DNA from 2 places in the Brevibacillus sp. AY1 genome. Region 1 is predicted to be linked to the other one. Evidence: riboswitches for the same ligand, from Rfam matches in the RefSeq annotation. Region 1 holds a riboswitch; the other holds the start of a gene.
The links. Region 1 has a riboswitch for thiamine pyrophosphate ahead of thiS (sulfur carrier protein ThiS). Riboswitches for the same ligand answer to the same signal wherever they lie in the genome.

Region 1 (3,411 bases):
GCCAACCGTTACGGAGAATATACGCTTGGTGATCATACCCGAGTTCGATTACAATCCTTGCGGCGGGACCCATCCTTCACGTACGGGCGAAGTAGGGCTGATCAAAATCCTGGGTTGGGAACGGCATCGCGGCAACATTCGATTGGAATTTTTGTGTGGCTGGCGCGCTATGCGGGATTACACCCAGAAGCAGCGAAGATTGAACGAAGCTGCTCGTTTGCTAGGCACCAACGAAGCTGATTTGGTGACACAGGTAGACCGTCTGCTGTCCGAACGCGATTCGTTGAAACAAACCCTGTTGGAAAAAGAACGACTGCTGCTTGAAGAGGAAGTTCGTCAAGCGATTGTGCATGCTGTTCCATTGGGTCACTATCGCTTGATTCAAAAAGTATTTGCCGATCGTACGATCCAGCAGCTCCAACAGTTTGCTCATCAAGTAAATGCTCAGGCAGCTGATGTTCTAACGCTCCTGGCGGCTACTGGTGAAAAACAGCAGCTTGTTTTTGCTCGGGGCCAGGATGTGCCCGTTGCCATGAACGAGTTGATGAAGGAAACATTGCCTCTCATAACAGGAAAAGGCGGAGGCAGTCCGGCGATCGCACAGGGTGGCGGCCAGTCGAACCTTCCCGCCGAAGAAGTGCTTGCTCATGCGAGGCAGAAGCTGGAGAGCATATTGAGCGGTGAATAAGCAAAAATAGGAGGTTAAACGATGAATTGGAATCCTGGCGATATTGTTCGCGTTCCTTACAAAACAGGAGAGTATATTGCGGAAGTTCTGGAAAATCAAGACAACAAGCTGTTGGTGAAGGTCTTGGCCGTGACGAAGTTCCCAACACAGGGCGATTTGCACACATCCTATGAAGTGGATGTGCCTTTATTTCATCAACGTCCAGCGCTTTCTCATCTGGAGAAGTTCTATGTGGCTGGCCCATCCGTCATTCGCTATAATGCTGCAATCCCGGATTACAAGGAATCGGTGCGTATTGCACTGGAGAGAGAGATGGAAAAGCTGAAAAAAATGTCCGCGTGGGCAGAGCGCTGTCTGGTCGAACTGGAAGTCATACACAAGGAAACCTTTACAAATTCAAAATAGCGTGATACTGTATAGGCGAAAGTGAAAGTACACAATCACATAGTTCTTTACCAAGCGGGGGCCGAGCATCGTTGGCTGAGATTGTAACGAGTGTGTTACTGACCGTTGAACCTGACCTGGGTCATGCCAGCGGAGGAAGAGGTAGACGAAATCGTTGTTGCGGTACGTGTTGCGCAAGCTTTAGGTAGCTTGTTCGTCACGCATCGCACATGGAATCGAACCCAACCATCCGAGTGGCGGATGGTTTTTTTATTGCCATTCGTCCGGATGTTTTGGTATACAGCTTCTTCTGTTTGGCTGGAGGATAGTCCAGTAGACGGGAGAAGTTTTTTTGTTTGAGAGAAAAAGGGACAAAAGGGGGGAGAGATTCATGCGGATTACCTTAAATGGCAAGCAGGTTGAATTGACGGAAGAGGTGCAAACCATTCGCGGCTTGCTTGCTTCCTATCAGCTCCTGGAAAAAATCGTGGTGGTCGAACAGAATGGCGAAATACTCGATCGCACGAAGTATGAAGAAAAAACGATCGCAGATGGTGATCGGATTGAGATTGTTCACTTTGTTGGGGGAGGATGACACATCATGGATACATGGAAAATTGGCACATACGAATTTCGTTCCCGTTTGCTCTTGGGAACCGGTAAATTTGCAGATTTGGATATACAAGGTAAGGCAGTAGAGGTTTCGGGGGCAGAGATTTTGACTTTTGCCGTACGCAGACTGAATCTGGAGAATCCGCACGAGCCTCATTTTTTGGAAAAGCTGGACTTGAAGCGTTTTACCTTGCTGCCAAACACAGCGGGAGCTTATACCGCAGAGGAAGCGGTCAGAATCGCTCGACTCGCAAAAGCCTCCGGACTGTGCGACATGATCAAGGTTGAAGTGATCGGCGACCCCAAAACCTTGCTGCCTGATCCGATCGGAACCCTGGAGGCTTCACGCATCCTCGTGGAGGAAGGCTTTACCGTGCTGACCTATACGAATGACGATCCGATTCTCGCGAGAAGGCTGCAGGAGGTCGGCGTGCACGCTGTGATGCCTGGAGCATCACCGATTGGCTCTGGCCAAGGAATCGTGAACGAAAACAACCTGCGTTTTATTATCGAAGATGCAAAAGTACCGATCATCGTGGATGCAGGGATCGGTTCGCCAGCTGATTGTGCAAAAGCGATGGAGCTGGGCGCGGACGGCGTGCTGCTCAACACGGCAGTAGCGTTGGCAGACGATCCGGTACTGATGGCAGAAGCGATGAAGCTTGGCGTAGAAGCAGGTCGCAAAGGATTTATAGCAGGGCGCATCCCGAAAAAGAGATATGCATCCGCGAGCAGTCCGACAGAAGGGATGATTGAGTAGCGTGGATCGTGTACGTGAAGCGGTCGCAGCCATAGCCAGTCGACAACAGGAAATGTTTGACTTGCTGGAAATTTTGGTCTCTCAACCGACAGTAAGTCCCCCGGCACGCAACAGCGATGAGGTTCAGGGAATATTGGCTGACGAATTGACGCAGCTGGGCTTTGAAGTCGACAGATGGACCGTTTTTCCTGGTGATGACAACATCGTGGGGAGACTTACGGGTACGGACTCGAAGCAGGCGAACAGTCTGATCATCAATGGACATATTGACGTCGCTGAGGTAGGCGATGATGCAGGCTGGACCTACCCGCCATTTTCTTTGACAAAAGGCAGTGACGGGCGGCTGTATGGACGTGGTGTCGCGGATATGAAAGGCGGTATGGCTGCCAGTCTGTTCGCGGTCAAAATGCTGCGCGAGCATGGTGTTCCTTTGAAAGGCGATTTGATTTTTCAATCCGTGATTGGAGAAGAGGCAGGAGAAGCCGGGACGCTGTCTGCTATCGAGCGTGGCTACACCGCCGATTATGCAGTCGTCGTCGATACCAGCAATCTGCACATGCAAGGACAAGGCGGCGTGATCACAGGCTGGATCACGGTGGAAAGCCCTGTCACCCTACACGATGGGATGAGGGCGAGAACCATTCATGCCGGAGGTCGCGTGCACGGTGCATCAGCGATTGAAAAGATGACAAAGATTATCGCCTCCCTGCAAGATTTGGAACGGCATTGGGCTGTGATGAAATCGTATCCGGGCTTTCCTGCCGGCAGCACCACAATCAATCCGGCCGTGATCGAAGGCGGACGTCACGCAGCATTTATTGCAGATCGTTGTGCCCTTTGGATCACGGTGCACTTCTATCCGAATGAATCGTATAAAGAGGTCGTAAAAGAAATCGAAGACCATGTGAATCGAGCGGCAGCAGCCGATTTGTGGCTGCGAGAAAACCCACCTGTGTTTCGCTGGGGA
Region 2 (3,411 bases), on a different contig from region 1:
ACAACCGGCCCTATGGGTGGCGGCGGTGGTGGTGGCGGAAACGGTGGTGGTGGCGGCGGGCAGAAGAAGCAGCCAGGCGGTGGTGGTGGGAATGGCCCTGGGAATGGGGGTGGAAAGGAATAAGGACTGAGCCCCTGATAAGGAGATTCCGAGCTTGGACTGACTGCACCTTTTCCAGCGAAAGGACTTACCTGCCCAGAAGGAGCATTCTTGCCCGCGAACGGACTCACCTGACTGGAAGGAGCATTCTTTCCGCCGAAGGGACTCAGTTTGCTCGGCCTGTTGGCGCTTCCCTGAGGATAGCCTCCCATATACGGATTGGGCGTGTAGCCATAGGGATTCTCGTCACCGTAAGGCCCAAAGCCTGAATACGGAGAATATCCGCCATAAGGTCCAAAGCCTTGATAAGGGTTAAATCCTCCTCCATAGGGCTGGAAAGGACTGCCCCAATCCCCGCCATAGGAGACATGAGTCGCTACCGGCTGGTAAGGCAATTGCTCCTCATAATCGTCCTCATACTCATACACGACTTCCTCGTCTTCTACTTCAATGTATACGTTGTTCTCGTCGTAATCGACGATCACGCCTTCGAATACTTGACCATCAAGCGCTTCGATGCGCACTTTTTTCTCAGCATGTTCCTGACAAATATCGTGCACCGATTGCCGCATATCCTTTATCAGGCTGACCATTTGCACATCTGCCTGGTACAGGCTTTTATCAGACTGCATGGAAACTCCTCCCCTTCTGGTGTTTCTTTATTACCATATACAGGAGCCCAAGGGGAGGTGTACTTTTTGTGGCCGTGATACTAGCCCATTTTATCGATTGATCAAGCGGCTAGGTTCGTCTGCGTTCAAGAATCGCTCTGGCAAAAAAGGCGAGAGCAGCTCTTTTTGTCCTTTTTCAATCCAATCTGCCATCCGTTTGGCCGTAATAGGCGAAAGCAGAATACCGTTGCGGAAATGTCCCCCTGCGAGCGAGAGGCCATCCCAGCCCGGAACCTCTCCCAGGAGCGGTTTGCCGTCAGCCGTTGCAGGACGAAGTCCACCCCATGCTTCCAGGAAGGTTGCTGCGTGCAAGGCGGGTACGTATGGCATCACACCTTGCAAGATGCTGGCCAATCCCGCGAGCGTCACTTCACGCTGAAAGCCGCTCTCATCCTCTGTCGCCCCGATCACGATTCTTCCATCCTTCTTCGGAGTCAGGTAGCCGGATGTACCGAAAATAACGGTTCGCAGTGGAATTCCGACTGAGGAAACCGCGGCGATCTGTCCGCGCACGGGCCGAACCGGAATGGACACGCCCACCATCTCCAGCATGATGCCTGCCCATGCTCCGGAGCAAACAATCGTATGATCTGCACGAATCGGACCTGAAGTCGTATCGACTCCTACAACACGTCCAGCTGTATGCGCAAGCCTGCTGACGACACACCCCGCGTGCAGCACTACCCCCATCTGTTGACACGCTGTGACCAGTGCTCGCAGCAGCATGCGATTGTTGATATGTCCCTCTTTCGATGAATAGATGGCTGCAGTCGCCAGGTTTGTCAGGAGCGGTTCGACTTCCTGCAATTCTTTTCCCATTAACCACTGGACGTCATACCCGGCTTCGCGCTGCCACTTGTATTTGGCCTTCAGTGTTTCTTCTTCCCGTTCATTCAGTGCAACCGTGAGCAGACCATCCAGGCTCAACTGAACGTCTCCAGCCGTGTATGACTCCAGCTCCTTGGCCCATTGTGGATACAGCGCCAAGGAGTCCATCCCCAGATCAAGCAGCGGTCCTGTAGAGTTGAATTCCTTTAAGGGAGCCAGCATCCCTGCCGCGGCAGATGACGCCTGCCCTCCCCATTCTCCCTGCTCCACGACCGTGACGGACAATCCCCGCCGCGCCAATTCATAGGCCAGACTTAGACCGATGATTCCACCACCAACTACCAGACAATTGCTCATCCTCTTTCTCTCCTTTACCCACCCGGTTCCTATCCATCTTGTTTCCCGGCGGTTCTGACCTAAGAAAACCTCGACCTTACGCGCTAAAGAGTGGGCTACAGCTCTTTCGTAACAAATAAAAACCCACCCTTTCCGGACAGGAAAAGGTGGGCTCAACCGCATACATATGAAATCTTACACGTTGTTCGCTCGCAACCATATCCCTTCGCCGGCATGATCCGGATCAGGTGCTATGGGTCGACGGTCTAGCTACCGTCCTCTCAGCCCAGCGTGTAGGACTCCCCAAGTTGCCTGTTTCTTATGTCGTTTTCAACAGTATAGTCCTCTAGAAGGCTGCCTGACAAGTACATGCAGCGAGTTAATCTTCATCCTTCACATCGTAGCTTTCCGGGATAGGCTCGTGACGCTGGATTTCTTCCCACTCCCGCAGCTTCTTCATCTCATCCAGATGATGCTGAAATTGATCCTTGTTGATCAGATACTCCTGTCCATTGTGAACGGCGCGAATTCGCCCTTCCCTGATCTTTTCCATGATGAAAGACTCGGGCAGTTCTAAATAAACAGCTGTCTCCGCAATCGACAGGTACGTCTTATTTTGCACGTAATCTCACTTCCAGTTCTGCTTTTTGAAGCTCGTATCCCGGTTTGCCGAGCAAGGCCAGCATGTTTGCTTTATACGCCTCCACTCCCGGCTGGTCAAACGGATTCACACCGAGCAAATATCCGCTGATGCCGCATGCCTTTTCGAAAAAGTAGAAAAGACCTCCCAGATGATAAGCCGTAGCCTCCGGGATCTCGACAATCAGGTTGGGGACGCCTCCATCTACGTGTGCGAGCATGGTGCCCTCGTACGCTTTTTTATTGACGTAATCCATGCTTTTTCCCGCCAGGAAGTTAAGGCCGTCGGAATCAGCCACATCAGGCTGAATATTCACATCTAGGGCGGGGCTTTTCACTGTGATGACCGTCTCAAACAGCAAACGCTGCCCGTCTTGTATGTATTGCCCCATCGAGTGCAGGTCTGCGGAAAATTCAGCCAGTGCAGGAAAAATCCCCTTGCCTTCCTTGCCCTCTGACTCGCCAAACAACTGCTTCCACCACTCAGCAAAAGAACGGAAGCGCGGTTCATAACTGACCATGAGCTCGACTTGCTTTCCATTGTTGTACAAAAGATTTCGGATTGCTGCGTACTGGTAGCATACATTCTCCTGGATATCTGGTACCAAATATTCCATTCCGGCATCGAGCGCACCCTGCATCAACGCATCAATATCTACACCGCTTACCGCTATGGGCAAAAGTCCAACAGGTGTCAAAACAGAATACCGTCCGCCAATATCGTCAGGAATGACAAAGGTCTCGTAGCCTTCCTCGTCGGCCAGCTTTCGCAATGCCCCGCGAGATTTGTCTGTGGTCACATAGATCCTCTCTCTTGCTGCTTCTCTGCCTATCTTTT

Region 2: another riboswitch for thiamine pyrophosphate. It lies ahead of thiO (glycine oxidase ThiO); the one in region 1 lies ahead of thiS (sulfur carrier protein ThiS).

What each region holds. Positions count from the first base shown of each region.
Region 1 is NZ_JAFLPN010000019.1:39,019-42,429, reverse strand. Features, by position in the region: gene JZI27_RS15490 (alanyl-tRNA editing protein) at 1-688, shown strand, start outside; gene kapB (kinase-associated lipoprotein KapB) at 710-1,093, shown strand; TPP riboswitch at 1,138-1,248, shown strand; gene thiS (sulfur carrier protein ThiS) at 1,464-1,667, shown strand; gene JZI27_RS15475 (thiazole synthase) at 1,674-2,444, shown strand; gene JZI27_RS15470 (acetylornithine deacetylase) at 2,437-3,411, shown strand, end outside.
Region 2 is NZ_JAFLPN010000003.1:160,451-163,861, forward strand. Features, by position in the region: gene JZI27_RS05540 (hypothetical protein) at 1-731, opposite strand, end outside; gene thiO (glycine oxidase ThiO) at 822-1,955, opposite strand; TPP riboswitch at 2,136-2,250, opposite strand; gene JZI27_RS05550 (DNA-binding protein) at 2,314-2,487, opposite strand; gene JZI27_RS05555 (glucose-6-phosphate isomerase) at 2,546-3,411, opposite strand, start outside.